DNA from 2 places in the Actinophytocola glycyrrhizae genome. Region 2 is predicted to be linked to the other one. Evidence: riboswitches for the same ligand, from Rfam matches in the RefSeq annotation. Region 2 holds a riboswitch; the other holds the start of a gene.
The links. A riboswitch is a leader RNA that binds a small molecule or an ion and turns the genes downstream of it on or off. The one in region 2 is predicted to bind cobalamin.
Positions count from the first base shown of each region.

Region 1 (7,517 bases), on a different contig from region 2:
CCACCACGACCGGCACCCCGAGCTCGCGCGCCACGGTCAGCTTGGCGACGGTGTGGTCGCCGCCGGAGTCCTTGGTGACGAGCAGGTCGATGTCGTGGCCGGTCATGAGCGCCCGCTCACCGTCCACCGTGTACGGACCACGGGACAGGATCAGCTCCTTGCGGGCGGGGAGCGGCAGGCCGGGCGGATCGACGCAGCGGATCAGGAACCACCGGTCGGATCGGGCGAACGCGGCGAGCCCCTGCCGGCCGGTGGTGAGGAACACGCGCCTGCCCAGGCCCGGCAGCATCGCCGCGGCCTCGGTGATCGAGTCGGCCCAGTGCCAGTCGTCGCCGGGGCCCGGCCGCCAGCCGGGCCGCCGCAGCAGCACCAGCGGGATCCCGGCGTAGTGGGCGGCTTTCGCCGCGGCGGCGCTGATCCGCTCCGCGAACGGGTGCGTGGCGTCCACGACGGCGGTGACCTTCTCGGCGACGAGCCAGTCGGCGAGCCCCTGCGGCCCCCCGAACCCGCCGACCCGCACCTCACCGGCCGGCATGCGGGGTCGCCGCACCCGCCCGGCGAGCGTGGAGACGACCCGGGTGCCCCGCTGTCCGGCCAGCTGTCCGGCCAGGAGGCGGGCCTCCCCGGTCCCACCGAGGATCGCGACACAGCGGTTCACCAACACACCCCCGACAGCCGACCGGCACGACCGCCTCGCCGCCGCGGCCACCGGAATTGTCGGTGCCCGCTGGTAGCGTGAAAACCGGGGGTCCCCCTGAGCGGTTGAATGGACCGTTCAATCGGGTTCGTCAGGTGGGTGGAGCTGACCGCGGCCCCGTGCGGTGGCAGGCTTGCCCCGTGGGCACTCCTCTGCGCCGTGGCTGGACCACCGGCGCCTGCGCGACCGCGGCCGCCAAGGCCGCGTGCACCGCGCTGCTCACGGGCGAGTTCCCCGACCCCGTGTCGATCGTGCTCCCCAAAGGCCACACCCCGGCCTTCGCGCTGTCCCAGACCGCGCTCACCGGCGACGCGGCCATGGCGGCGGTCGTCAAGGACGCCGGTGACGACCCGGACGTCACGCACGGCGCCACGATCCGCGCCACCGTCCGCCGTGGCCCGCCGGGCAGCGGCGTGACGTTCCGCGCGGGCCCCGGTGTCGGCACCGTCACCAAGCCGGGGCTGCCGCTGCCCGTCGGCGAACCGGCGATCAACCCCGTTCCCCGGCAGCTGATCAGCGCGGCCGTGGCCGAGGTCGGCGGCCTCGACGTGATCGTCGAGGTGGCCGTGGACGACGGGGAGGAACTCGCGAGGCACACCTGGAACCCGCGCCTCGGGATCATGGGTGGACTGTCCATTCTGGGCACGACCGGCGTGGTGGTCCCCTACTCGTGCTCCGCGTGGATCGACAGCATCCGCCGCGGCGTTGACGTGGCCAGGGCGGCCGGGCACCGGCACGTCGCCGCGTGCACCGGCAGCACGTCGGAGCAGGCCGTCGCGCAGCTGTACGGGCTGTCCGAGGACGCGCTGCTGGACATGGGCGACTTCGCGGGCGCGGCGCTCAAGTACCTGCGCCGCCACCCCGTGGACCGGCTCACGATCGCGGGCGGGTTCGCGAAGCTGTCCAAGCTCGCGGACGGGCACCTCGACCTCCACTCGGGACGGTCGCAGGTGAATCTCGACCGTCTCGCACAACGGGCGGGCCTGCCTCACCTCGCGACCGCCAACACCGCGATGGAGGCGCTGCAGCTCGCGCGGGCGGCCGGTGTGCCGCTCGCTGACCGGGTCGCGGAGGCCGCCCGTACCGAAGCCCTTGCCGTGCTGGCCGGGGCACCGGTCGACGTGGACGTGCTGGTCATCGACCGGGCCGGTCGCCTTGCCGGGCGCGCGCCTTCGAGTACAGGTGGGAGTCGGGAAAACCCTCCGCCGTGAGCACGTCGCCCACGATGATCACCGCGGTGCGCTTCACCCCGGCCTCGTGGACCTGGCCGGCGATCGTGGCGAGCGTGCCGCGCAGCACCACCTCGTCGGGTCGCGACGCGTACGCCACCACGGCGACCGGGCAGTCCGGCCCGTAGTTCGGCAGCAGCTCCCCGACGACCTGGTCGATCCGCTGCACGGCCAGGTGCAGCACCATCGTCGACCGCGTCCGGCCCAGCGAGGCCAGGTCCTCCCCCGGCGGCATCGCGGTGGCGCGCGCGGAGATGCGGGTCAGCACGACCGTCTGGCCGACCCCCGGCACGGTCAGCTCCCGGCCCAGGGTCGCGGCGGCGGCCGCGAACGCGGGCACGCCGGGCACGATCTCGTACGGCACGTCCTCGGCGTCCAGGCGCCGTGCCTGCTCGGCGACCGCGCTGAACACCGAGGGGTCACCGGAGTGCAACCGCACCACGTCGTTGCCGCGCCGGTGTTCCGCGACCAGCTCGGCGATGATCCGGTCCAGCGTCAGGTCGGCGGTGTCGACGAGCCGTGCGCCCGCCGGGCAGCCGGCCAGCACCTCGGGCGGCACCAGGCTGCCCGCGTACAGGCACACCGGCGTCGTCGCGATGAGCCGCTGTGCCCGCACCGTGATCAGGTCCGCAGCACCGGGTCCGGCCCCGACGAAGTGCACCGTCATGCGTCGCCACCTCCACCATCCACTCGCAAGCTCATGCCTCTCTCGCCACCTGCCACTGTGTCACCGGCATCATCGGCTTCCACCCGGTGAACCCGCCGACCGGGGCGGCCCGGCTCACCTCGATCCGCGTCAGCGTGCCACCCACCGCGGCCTGCCAGCGGGTCAGCACGGCCTCCGACTCGAGTGTCACCGCGTTCGCCACGAGCCGCCCGCCGGTGCGCAGCGCCGCCCAGCACGCCTCGACGACACCCGCACCGGTCAGCCCGCCGCCGACGAACACCGCGTCCGGTCGCGGCAGGTCCGTGAGCGCGCCGGGGGCCCGGCCCGGCACGACCCGCAGCGCGGGGACACCGAGCAGGCCGGCGTTGGCCCGGATCCGTTCCGCGCGCTCGGGCCGGGACTCGACGGCGACGGCGGTGCACGACGGGTGCGTGCGCAGCCACTCGATGGCGACGCTGCCGGAGCCCGCGCCGACGTCCCACAGCAGTTGTCCCGGCAGCGGGGCGAGCGCGGCCAGCGTGATCGCGCGGACCTCGCGCTTGGTGAGCTGGCCGTCGTGGTCGTAGGCGTCGTCGGGCAGGCCGGGGGTGCGGCCGAGTGGCGAGACGCCGGGTGCGGCGCGGCAGTCGAGCGCGATCACGTTGAGCGGGCCCGTCTCGGCCGACCACGTGGCGGCGGTGCCGTCGTGCCTGCGTTCCGCCGGGCCGCCGAGGTCGTCGAGGACGGTCATGGCGGTCGGCCCGAACCCTCGATCGCGCAACAGCGCGGCGACCGCACCCGGCGTGTCCGCGCCCGCGCTCAGCACCAGCATCCTGCGGTGTGGCAGGGCGATCAGCGACTCGACGGGACGGCCGACGAGGCTCACGACGTCGACGTCGTCCACCGGCCAGCCCAGCCGCGCACACGCGAGCGACACCGAGGACGGGTGCGGGTACACCCGCAGCGCGGCCGCACCGAACAGCCGCACCAGGGTGGTGCCGACGCCGAAGAACATGGGGTCGCCGCTCGCCAGCACGCACACCCGCCGCCCGCTGTGCTCGGCGAGCAGCGGTTCGACGGCGGGCAGCATCGGCGACGGCCACGTGACCCGCGTCGCAACCGAGTCCGGCAGCAGCGCGAGCTGCCGGGCGCTGCCGACGACGACCTCGGCGCGGGCCACGGCGTTCCTGGCCGGTTCCGCGAGCCCGGCCCAGCCGTCGGCACCGATCCCGACCACGGTGATGGGTTCCACGAACCGGCACCGTAATCGACTTTCCGCGCGGTGTCTGACACGATGCGAGAGAACCAACAGCGAGGTGTGCGAGGAAACCAGCGCGAATCTGGTGCGGTCCCGCCACTGTGAGCCGGAGCGATCCGGCGAGCCAGACACTCGGCCCCCGCTGCAGACCGACTCGGGCGCGGACCCGGGGAAGGATCGCGCATGACCGCGGGCTACCCGTTCTCGGCCGTCGTCGGCCACGAAGACCTTCGTCTCGCCCTCCTGCTCAACGCCGTCCACCCCACCATCGGCGGGGTTCTCGTGCGTGGTGAGAAGGGCACCGCGAAGTCGACCGTCGTACGGGGGCTCGCCGCCTTGCTCCCGGCCGTCACCGTCGTCGACGCCTGCCGGTTCAGCTGTGACCCGGCCGCGCCGGATCCCGCGTGCCCGGACGCACCCCACGACGGTCCCGCCGTCACCCGGCCCGCCCGGCTCGTCGAGCTGCCGGTGGGGGCCACCGAGGACCGGCTCGTCGGTTCACTTGACCTGGAACGCGCGCTGACCGAGGGGGTTCGCGCCTACCAGCCCGGTCTGCTCAGCACCGCGCACCGCGGTGTGCTGTACGTCGACGAGGTCAACCTGCTGCACGACCACCTCGTCGACCTCCTGCTCGACGCCGCCGCGATGGGCCGGGCGCACGTCGAACGGGACGGGGTGTCGGTGTCGCACGCGGCCTCGTTCCTGTTGGTGGGCACCATGAATCCCGAGGAGGGCGAGCTGCGGCCGCAGCTGCTCGACCGGTTCGGGCTCACCGTCGAGGTGGCCGCGGCACGCGACGTCGACGCCCGCGCCGAGGTGATCCGCCGACGGCTCGCGTTCGAGGCCGACCCGGCGGGGTTCGCGGCACGGTGGGCGCCCGAGGACACCGCGCTGGCGGAGCGGATCGCCGCCGCCCGTGCCGTGCTGGCCGCGGTGCGGCTGCCCGATCCGGAGCTGCGCAGGATCGCGGCGCTGTGCGCGTCGTTCGACGTGGACGGCATGCGTGCCGACCTCGTGGTGGCGCGCACCGCCGTCGCGCACGCCGCGTGGCGTGGTGGCGACGAGGTCGACGCGCGGGACGTCGAGGCGGCGGCCCGGCTCGCGCTGCCGCACCGCAGGCGCCGCGACCCGTTCGACGAGCCCGGCATCGACGAGGAGCAGCTCCAGCAGGCGCTGCGCGACGCGGAGCCGGACCCACCCGATCCCGACGGCGGCCCCGGCTCCGGCAACCGCCCCGAGGACTCCGAAGTGGACGGTCCGGTCGCGGACGGTGGCCGGCAGGACAGTGCCGGTGGTGGCGACCAGGCACCCACCCGGCCCGCCGCCGTTCCCGATCCGGCCTACCGGGCCAGGCTCCTGTCCGTCGACGGCATCGGCGAGGGCGCGCCGGGGCGCCGGTCCCGCGCGCGTTCCGGGTTCGGCCGCACGCTGCGTGCGACCCAGGGCCACGGGCACGGCCTGCACCTCGTCGGGACACTCGCCGCGGCGGCACCGCACCAGCTCGCCCGCGGTCGCACCGGTGCCGGCATCCTGTTGCGGCGCACCGACGTGCGCCGCGCCGTGCGGGAAGGCAAGGAGAGCAACCTCGTCCTGTTCGCCGTCGACGCGTCCGGGTCGATGGCGGCGCGCAAGCGGATGTCCGCGGTCACGGGCGCGGTGCTCGCCCTGCTCCTCGACGCCTACCAGCGGCGCGACAAGGTCGGCCTCGTCACCTTCCGCGGCGACGGCGCCGAGCTGGTGCTGCCGCCGACGTCGTCGGTCGACGCGGCGGTCGCCCGGCTGCGGCGCCTGACCACCGGCGGCCGCACTCCACTCGCGGACGGGCTGCTCCGCGCACACCGGACCCTTGTCACCGAACGGTTGCGGGATCCCCGCCGCCGTCCGCTGCTCGTGGTCGTCACCGACGGGCGGGCCACCGTGCCGCTTCGTTCCGGCGCCGACCCGGTGGCCGACGCGCTGCGCGCTGCGGGACTGCTCGCCGCCGACGGGGTCGCGAGCGTCGTCGTCGACTGCGAACACGGCCCGGTGCGGCTCGGCATCCCCGCGCGGCTCGCGACGGCCATCGCCGGGGCGCACGTCCGGCTCGACGAACTGTCCGCCGACCACGTCACCGGCGTCGTGCGCGCGGCACGGAGCGCCGCCTGATGCCCCAGGGAAAACCGGACGCCGTCCCGGACGACGGGCTCACCACCCGCCAGCGCCGCAACCGCCCGCTGCTGATCGTCCACACCGGGCCGATGAAGGGCAAGTCGACCGCCGCGTTCGGGCTGGCGCTGCGGGCATGGAACCAGGGCTGGCCGGTCGGGGTGTTCCAGTTCGTCAAGTCCGCCAAGTGGAAGGTGGGCGAGGAGACCGCGTTGCTCGCGCTCGGCGAGGTGCACGAGCGGACCGGCCAGGGCGGTCCGGTCGAGTGGCACAAGATGGGCGCAGGCTGGTCGTGGTCCCGCAAACCCGGCACGGAGGTCGACCACGCGGAGGCGGCCCGCGAGGGCTGGCGGGAGATCAGCGCCAGGTTGCGCGAGCAACGCCACACCCTCTACGTGCTCGACGAGTTCACCTACCCGATGAAGTGGGGGTGGGTCGACGTGGGCGAGGTGGTCGAGACGCTGACGAACCGGCCCGGACACCAGCACGTGGTGATCACCGGCCGCGACGCGGCACCCGAGCTGGTCGCGGCCGCGGACCTCGTCACCGAGATGACCAAGGTCAAACACCCCATGGACACCGGAGCCAAGGGCCAGAAGGGGATCGAGTGGTGACACCGGCGCTCGTCGTCGCGGCGCCGTCGTCCGGCAGCGGGAAGACCGTCGTGGCAACGGGTCTGATGGCCGCGCTGCGCGGGGCGGGGCACCGGGTGGCGCCGTTCAAGGTCGGCCCGGACTACATCGACCCCGGCTACCACACGATCGCGGCGGGCCGTCCCGGCCGCAACCTCGATCCGGTGCTGGTCGGCGAGTCCCTGGTGGGCCCGTTGTTCGCGCACGGGTCGGCGGGCGCGGACCTCGCGGTCGTCGAGGGCGTCATGGGCCTGTTCGACGGGAAGGTCGGCGCCGACGGGTTCGGGTCGACCGCGCACGTCGCCGGGCTGCTCGGCGCACCGGTCGTCCTGGTGGTCGACACGCGGGGCCACGGTTCGAGCATCGCCGCGCTGCTGCACGGGTTCCGCACCTGGCGGCCCGGTGTGCGGCTGTCCGGGGTGATCCTCAACCAGGTCGGGTCGGCACGGCACGAGGCGGTGCTGCGGGACGCGTGCGAGGAAGTCGGGCTGGCCGTGCTCGGTGTGCTGCACCGGAACGCGGCGGTCGAGGTGCCCTCGCGCCACCTCGGGCTGGTGACCGCCGCGGAGCACGGACCGGCCGCCGTGCGTGCGGTGGCCGCGATGGCCGACCTCGTCACGGCGGGCGTCGACCTGGCCGCGATCGTCCACCTGGCACAGTCGAACGGTGGTTTCGCGCCGTGGGAGCCGGACATCACAGCAGTGCCAGGCAAGCCGGTGGTGGCGGTGGCCGGCGGGCCGGCGTTCACGTTCGGCTACGCCGAACACGCCGAGCTGCTGTGTGCCGCGGGCGCCGAGGTCGCGGTCGTCGACCCGTTGCGGGACACCGTGCTGCCGGACCGCACGGCCGGAATCGTGTTGCCGGGCGGGTTTCCCGAGCAGTACGCGGCCGAACTGTCCGCCAACACGAA
Region 1 covers NZ_JBHSIS010000020.1:339,817-347,333, reverse strand. Annotated here, with positions in the region: gene ACFPCV_RS29885 (cobalt-precorrin-6A reductase) at 1-658, opposite strand, end outside; gene ACFPCV_RS29880 (cobalt-precorrin-5B (C(1))-methyltransferase) at 838-1,908, shown strand; gene cobM (precorrin-4 C(11)-methyltransferase) at 1,832-2,593, opposite strand; gene cbiE (precorrin-6y C5,15-methyltransferase (decarboxylating) subunit CbiE) at 2,625-3,824, opposite strand; cobalamin riboswitch at 3,837-3,985, shown strand; gene ACFPCV_RS29865 (putative cobaltochelatase) at 4,014-5,975, shown strand; gene cobO (cob(I)yrinic acid a,c-diamide adenosyltransferase) at 5,975-6,589, shown strand; gene ACFPCV_RS29855 (cobyrinate a,c-diamide synthase) at 6,586-7,517, shown strand, end outside.
Region 1: linked by a shared signal. The riboswitch ahead of ACFPCV_RS29865 (putative cobaltochelatase) and the one ahead of ACFPCV_RS19730 (ribonucleoside-diphosphate reductase subunit alpha) in region 2 are both predicted to bind cobalamin.

Region 2 (7,517 bases):
CCAGGTCGTGCGCCCGCCGGTACGCTTCGGCGGCCTCGCCGCGGCGGTCCAGTCTCCGCAGCAGGTCCGCGGGGGTCGCGTGCCACAGGTGGTACCCGGTCAGCCCGTCGATGCGCTCGACCAGCGCCAGCCCGTCGGCGGGCCCCGCCGTCTCGGCCACCGCCACCGCGTGGTTCAGCGCCACCACCGGTGTCGGCGCCACCACCAGCAGCGCCTCGTACAGCGCCGCGATCCGCGTCCAGTCCGCCGGTGCCCGCGTGTGCTGCACCGCGATCATCGCCTGCAGCTGGTACTGGCCGACCGTGCCGTGGCGCAGTGCCCGGTCCAGCACCCCGACCGCCTCGGCGATCAGCGCACCGTCCCACCGCGCCCGGTCCTGGTCGGCGAGCAGCACGAGGTCACCGTCGCGCGTGCGGCGGGCGGCCGACCGCGACTCGTGCAGCAGCAGCAACGCGACCAGCCCCATCGCCTCCGGCTCGTCCGGCATGAGCGCGGCGACCAGCTTCGCCAGCCGGACCGCCTCGGCACGCAGATCGTCGTCGGCCGGGTAGCCGTGCGTGTAGATCAGGTACACGACCGCGAGCACGCCGGCCAGCCGCTCGGGCAGCAGGTGGTCCGGCGGCACGGCGAGCGAGATGCCCGCGTCGCGGATCTTGCGCTTCGCCCGCACCAGCCGCTGCGCGAGCGTGGCCTCGCCGACCAGGAACATCCGCGCGATCTGCCCGGCGGTCAGTCCGACGACGGCCTGCAACGTCAACGCGACCCGCGCCTGTTCGGCGAGCGCGGGATGGCAGCAGGTGAAGATCAGGCTCAGCCGCTCGTCACCCACGCTGACCAGGCGTTCTCCCGTGGGGAGGTCGGCGGTGGGCACCTGTGCCTCCTTCTCCCGGCCGCGGCGCGCACGGCGCAGCCGGTCGACGGCCCGGTTGCGGGCCACGGTCAGCAGCCACGCGACCGGGTCGTCCGGCACGCCGTCGGCCCACCTGCGCAGCGCGAGGGCGCACGCGTCCTGCAGCACGTCCTCGGCCAGCTCGAAGTCACCGACCGCGCGCAGGAGTGCCGCCAGCATGCGCGCCCGGTGGCCGCGGTAGACCCGCTCGACCTCAGCGGCTGTGGTCGACACCGGGCACGCGCACGACCGGCCGGACCTCGATCGACCCCACGGCCGCCAGCGGGCACATGGCGGCCAGCTCGAGCGCCTCGTCCAGGTCGCGGCAGTCGAGGACGTAATAGCCGCCGAGATGCTCGTGGGTCTCCACGTACGGCCCATCGGTGATCATGGTCCGGCCGTCCCGGACGGCCACCGTGGTCGCGGCGCCCTCCTTGGTCAGCGGGTCGCCCGCCACGAACACACCCCGCCGACGGCACTCGTCGGCGAACGCGTTCACCCTGGCCAGCGCGTCGGCGAAGCCGGGGTCATCCGGCTCCGGCCGGTCACAGTCGTAGATCAGCAGCAGGTACTGCACGTCTCCTCCTCGCGGGTGTGCACTGAGGATGACGAACAAGCATGCCGCAACTCGACAGGGGTCAGCGAGATTTCCGCACCGGCGGGATCGCGACGACGACGCTGTCCTGGCCGACCTGCCGCACCTCGGGGTGCTCGGTCTCGTTGCACCAGTGGCCGCCCTCGCCGAGGTAGCGGAACCGCACGTGGGCGCCGTCCGGGACGGTCACGGCCACCGAGCGGGTGCCGTTGCTGCGCGGCCGCAGCTCGTGCGCGCCGGGCCGCCACTCGTTGAAGTCACCGACGACGCTCACCCGGCCGTTGGGCGTGTTCGGTCGCAGGACAAAGGTGACGCGCACGTCTCCGGAGCGGTCGCGGTCGATCTTCAGCATGACTCTCCACAGTCGATCTCGTCGGGGATGCGGAGGACATCATGGCCCTGTTCGCCGGGGTTCGCCCGCAGGACAACGCTTCCGGGTGACGCCCCTGGGCGAACCCGCTTCGATCAGTGGGCCCGTGTTCACCTGGCGACCACTCGTACGGACTTCAGCTCGGCGTCCACCGGGTCCGGGACCCGCATCCCGGCGGCGAGCCCGCTGCGCACGTAGTCCAGCACCGCGCTGATGATCACCTCACCGGGCAGCACCGCGGGCGCACCGGGCGGGTACGGCGTGATCATCTGCGCGCTGACCCGCCCCGGCGCGTCGTCGACGCCGACCTGTTCGGTTCTCGCCGAAGAACGCGTCCCTCGGCAGCATCGCGGTCTCCAGCTCGAGGTCCCTCGGCGACGGCAGGTCCACGGGGTGCGGCACGGGCAGGTCGGCCAGGCGCATCGCGCTCACCGCCCGCACCAGCGCCGCGACGGGGGTCGACACCCCGGCCCCTGCCGGTGCCCCGGTGGGTTGAACGGCGTGAACCTGCGGTCACGGAATGCCTGGAGAGCCTCCAGGACAGGCGCACGGCTGTGCTCCATGGTGCTTGTGTGCCCAAGCGGTCAACGGGCGAAACCGCGGGGCGTCCAAGCCCGCCCATTCCTGCTCATGCGCGAACGGCTCGGAGTCGATGTCCTGGCGCCATGCCTCGAAAAGGGCGATGAGCTGGGATTCCGTCGGCTCCACGATCCGGTACGTCGCCTTTTCGAGCATTGCTGTTACCGCCGTTCAGCGTCACCGGCCAGGATCGAGGTCTGCCACCACCCCGAAGTGGTCACTGGGCCATACCCCGTCGACGGGTTCGTCAAACGTGCGTGTGCAGTAGGTCACTCCCAATGACGGCCCGGCACGGCCGCAGCGGATGAGGACGTAGTCGATCCTGCGGTCGAGATCGCTCCGCCAGTGCTTCTCCATGATCGGGGTCAGCGACGGCGCGAACGTGGGGCCCGGCTCGCTGCCGTGCGTCAGCTCCCACGCGTCGCGGTAGCTGACGCTGGTGCCGTCGAGCGCCTGCACGCCGCGCCAGAACCGGATGCTGTCGGTGTCCGGCATGGCGTCCATGTCCCCGGCGAGGACCACGTGCTGGCCGGTCCGCTCGACCAGCTCCTCGACGAAGCCCGCGGTGAGCACCGCCTGCCTGCCGCGCTCGTACTCGAGGTTGGTCGCCCACGACGGTTTGTGGTTGACCAGCAGCAGCGGCACGTCGCTGTAGGGCCAGTGGATGTCGGCGATCAGCGCGCTCGCGGGGAAGTCGGCCGTGCGCGGGCCGACCTGCAGGTCCAGCTCCCGGACCACGCCGATCGGCCAGCGGCTCGCGATGGAGATGCCGGAGCCGTCCGGTTCGCGCAGCGGGTGGTGGGTGACGTGGTAACCGTCCCCGAGCACCTCGGTAACCTGGTCGTAGCCGGCGGTCGCGACGGCTTCCTGCAGCGTCACCACGTCCGCGTCGAGCCGCCGGAACCAGCTCGCGGCCGCGGGCAGGCGGCGTGGCCAGTCCATGTGATGGCCGAGCAGGTTCTGTGTGACCACGCGCATGTCTTCGAGTCTGGCGCGGGGCTTCCCCGTTCGCATGACGATGACGCTTGGACCACGCGCGGCCGGGGTATGTCCTATCTGTCGGGAAGGGTGGCGTTCTGATGCGGGAGACGTTCCACAGCGAGCTCGCCGAACTGCGGGCACTGCTGGCCAGGATGTGCGAGCAGGCGGCGACCGCGATGCGCCTCGCGACCGGGGCGATGCTGTCCGCCGACCTCGACGCGGCCAAGGGTGTCCTCGCCGCGGACGCCGCGATCGACGAGATGCGCGACCAGTGCGAGGAGATGGCGCAGCAGATGCTCGCGCTGCAGGCCCCGGTGGCGGGTGACCTGCGCCTGGTGCTGTCCGCGATCTACTGCGCGGAGCGGGTCGAGCGCATGGGCGACCTGGCGGAACACATCGCGAACACCACGTGCCGCGTCCACCCCGACCAGGTCGTGCCCACCGAGCTGCGCGACACGTTCGACCGCCTGGGTGCGATCACGTCCGACATGTCCGCGCGCCTGGTCGAACACGTGGCCGCGCCCCGCGCCGGCGCGTTCGCCGAACTCGACGCCATCGACCAGGAGGTCGACGACCTGCACGCGGACGTACTGCACAAGATCACCGCGAAGGACTGGCCGCACGGCGTCCCGATGGCGACGACCCTGGCACTGGTGGCCCGCTTCTACGAGCGCTACGCCGACCAGGCCGTGTCGGCAGCGAAGCGGGTCGAGTTCGTGTGCACCGGCGAGACACCCACTCTCCCGGCCTGAGCACCCGAACACCGTGACGTTCCCGGTCTCCGTCAAGGGCGTGGTGCTGCACGAGGACAAGGTCCTCCTGCTGAAGAACCCCCGCGACGAGTGGGAACTCCCGGGCGGCAGGCTGGAGATCGGCGAAACCCCGGAACAGTGCGTGGCCCGCGAGATCGCGGAGGAGACGGGCTGGCGGGTGCACGTGGGCCCGGTGCTGGACACCTGGCTCTACCACGTGGAATCCGTACACCGCCACGTGTTCGTCGTGACCTACGGCTGCCACCCGAACGCCCCGGCCGAGGTGGTGCTGTCCACCGAGCACGTGAGCGCAAACCTGTTCCACCAAGCCGAAATCTCCGCCCTGAACCTCCCGCGCGGCTACCACCGCGCGATCGACCTCTGGTTCAGTCACCCAGAACGCTCACGTAGGCAGCCCCCACCCGAACCCGGGGGGCGGCCCAGGTCCAGTCTACCGGCGGACACCGACAACCGGCCGTAGTCGATCTTGCCTGTGGACAACCTGGCGTGCTGTGGACAACGACACACCGACACAACATATGGGCGCTACTCCTGAACTAGCCCCTATGTATAGTGATCACCGAGCTGGTTCGACCACCATGCCATGGTGGTCGTCGCAAGAGGGAACCCGGTGGGAGTCCGGGACTGCCCCGCAGCGGTGAACGGGAACGAACGCCGTCACGAAGCACTGGACGCGAGTCCGGGAAGCGACGGTCAGTAGGCGTCTGCCCGTGAGTCCGAAGACCTGCCCGCTCCCCCGGCCGCGCCGCTGCCGGGTGCATCCGCTTGCCCCGAGGGAGGGCGCGCGGGGACGACCCACCTGTCGGGGTTCTCTCGCGCGCCCGAAAAAGCGAGGAGAACCTTGACCACGATCCAGGACACGATGCGCGTCCGGAAACGCAGTGGGGAAACCGAACCGGTCGACATCGACAAGATCATCCGCGCGGTCGCCCGCTGCGCCACCGGACTCCCGGCGGTGGCACCGCAACGGGTCGCCACCAGGACGATCAACGGGCTCTACGACGGCGCCACCACAGAAGAGCTCGACCGCCTCTCCATACGGACCGCCGCCGAACTGGTCGCCGAGGAGCCGGAGTACTCCCGGCTCGCGGCCCGCCTGCTCGCCACCTACATCGACAAGGAGGTCCGCGGTCACGGCGTCCACTCGTTCAGCCAGTCCATCGGCACGGCCCACGAACTCGGCCTGATCGGCGACGACACCGCCACGTTCGTCGCCACGCACGCCCGCAAGCTCGACGACGCCATCGACCACGACGCCGACCGCCGCTTCGAGTACTTCGGTCTGCGCACCGTCCACGACCGCTACCTGCTCCGCCACCCGAACAGCCGCACCGCGCTGGAACGCCCGCAGTACTGGCTCCTCCGTGTCGCGTGTGGACTGTCGAACACCCCGGCCGAGGCGGTCCGCTTCTACCGGCTGATGTCGTCACTGGCGTATCTGCCCAGCTCACCCACCTTGTTCAACTCCGGCACCCGGCACACGCAGATGTCCTCCTGCTACCTGCTGGACTCACCGCGCGACGAGCTCGAGTCGATCTACGAGCGCTACGGCCAGGTCGCGCGGCTGTCGAAGTTCGCGGGTGGCATCGGCATCCAGTGGTCCCGCGTCCGCTCCCGCGGCGCGTTGATCCGCGGCACCAACGGCCACTCCAACGGCGTCGTCCCGTGGCTGCGCACGCTCGACTCGTCGGTTGCCGCCGTCAACCAGGGCGGCAGGCGCAAGGGCGCGGCCTGCGTCTACCTGGAGACGTGGCACCCGGACATCGAGGAGTTCCTCGAACTGCGCGACAACACGGGCGAGGACGCACGCCGCACACACAACCTCAACATCGCCAACTGGATCCCGGACGAGTTCATGCGCCGGGTCGAGGCCGACGCCGACTGGTCGCTGTTCGACCCGGACGAACTGCCGGAACTGCCGGACCTGTGGGGTGAGGCGTTCGACCGGGCGTACCGGGCCGCGGAGCAGGCCGGGCGGGCGGTGCGCACGGTCAGGGCCCGCGACCTGTACGCGAAGATGATGCGCACGCTCGCCCAGACCGGCAACGGCTGGATGACGTTCAAGGACACCGCGAACCGCACCTGCAACCAGACCGCGGCGCCCGGCAACGTCGTGCACCTTTCCAACCTGTGCACGGAGATCCTCGAGGTCACGTCCGACGAGGAGACCGCCGTCTGCAACCTCGGCTCGGTCAACCTCGGCGCGCACGTCACCGGCGGCGAGATCGACTGGGCGCGGCTGCGGGAGACCGTGCGCACCGCCGTCACGTTCCTCGACCGCGTGATCGACATCAACTACTACCCCACCGAGGAGGCAGGCCGCAGCAACCCGCGCTGGCGTCCCGTCGGGCTCGGCGTGATGGGCCTGCAGGACGTGTTCTTCAAGCTGCGCCTGCCTTTCGACGGCGACGAGGCCCGCGAGCTGTCGACACGGCTCGCCGAGGAGGTCTACCTCACGGCGCTGGAGACGTCCGCCGACCTGGCCGCGTCCGCAGGCGCGCACCCGGCGTACGCGCAGACCCGCGCCGCGCGCGGGGACCTGCAGCCGGACCTGTGGGGCGTCACGCCGAAGCAGTCCGACCGGTGGGCGGCGCTGCGGACCAGGGTCGCCGAACACGGCCTGCGCAACTCGCTGCTGATCGCGATCGCGCCGACCGCCACGATCGCGTCGATCGCGGGCTGCTTCGAGTGCATCGAGCCGCAGGTGTCCAACGTGTTCAAGCGCGAGACCCTGTCCGGCGAGTTCCTGCAGGTCAACGCATACCTGGTGGCAGAGCTGAAGAAACACGGGCTCTGGACCGCCACCACACGCGACCAGGTCAAGCGCGACGACGGCTCCGTGCAGGGCCTGAGCGCGCTGCCCGCGGAGTCACGCGAACTGTTCCGCACCGCCTGGGAACTGCCGCAGCGCGCACTGATCGACCTCGCCGCCGCACGTGGCCCGTACGTCGACCAGAGCCAGTCGCTGAACCTGTTCGTGGCCTCGCCCACCATCGGGAAGCTGTCGTCGATGTACCGCTACGCGTGGGCGAGCGGCCTGAAGACCACGTACTACCTGCGGTCCCGCCCGGCGACCCGCATCCAGCAGGCGACGGTCAGTGCCACCGTCGGTGCCGACGACGCCGCGGTCGCCTGCTCCCTGGAGAACCCCGAGTCATGTGAGGCATGCCAGTGACCAGCACCCAGAACACCAGCCTGCAGGACAGCTCCCGCAAGCAGGCGCTGCTCGACCCGGGCATGGACCTGACGCTCCGCCCGATGCGCTACCCGCTGTTCTACGAACGCTTCCGCGACGCGATCAGGAACACGTGGACGGTCGAGGAGGTCGAC
Region 2 covers NZ_JBHSIS010000008.1:253,887-261,403, forward strand. Annotated here, with positions in the region: gene ACFPCV_RS19695 (RNA polymerase sigma factor) at 1-1,123, opposite strand, end outside; gene ACFPCV_RS19700 (YciI family protein) at 1,104-1,466, opposite strand; gene ACFPCV_RS19705 (early set domain-containing protein) at 1,528-1,836, opposite strand; partial or broken gene ACFPCV_RS19710 (Orn/Lys/Arg family decarboxylase) at 1,965-2,132, opposite strand; gene ACFPCV_RS19715 (endonuclease/exonuclease/phosphatase family protein) at 2,611-3,411, opposite strand; gene phoU (phosphate signaling complex protein PhoU) at 3,513-4,166, shown strand; gene ACFPCV_RS19725 (NUDIX hydrolase) at 4,180-4,647, shown strand; cobalamin riboswitch at 4,736-4,933, shown strand; gene ACFPCV_RS19730 (ribonucleoside-diphosphate reductase subunit alpha) at 5,029-7,362, shown strand; gene ACFPCV_RS19735 (ribonucleotide-diphosphate reductase subunit beta) at 7,353-7,517, shown strand, end outside.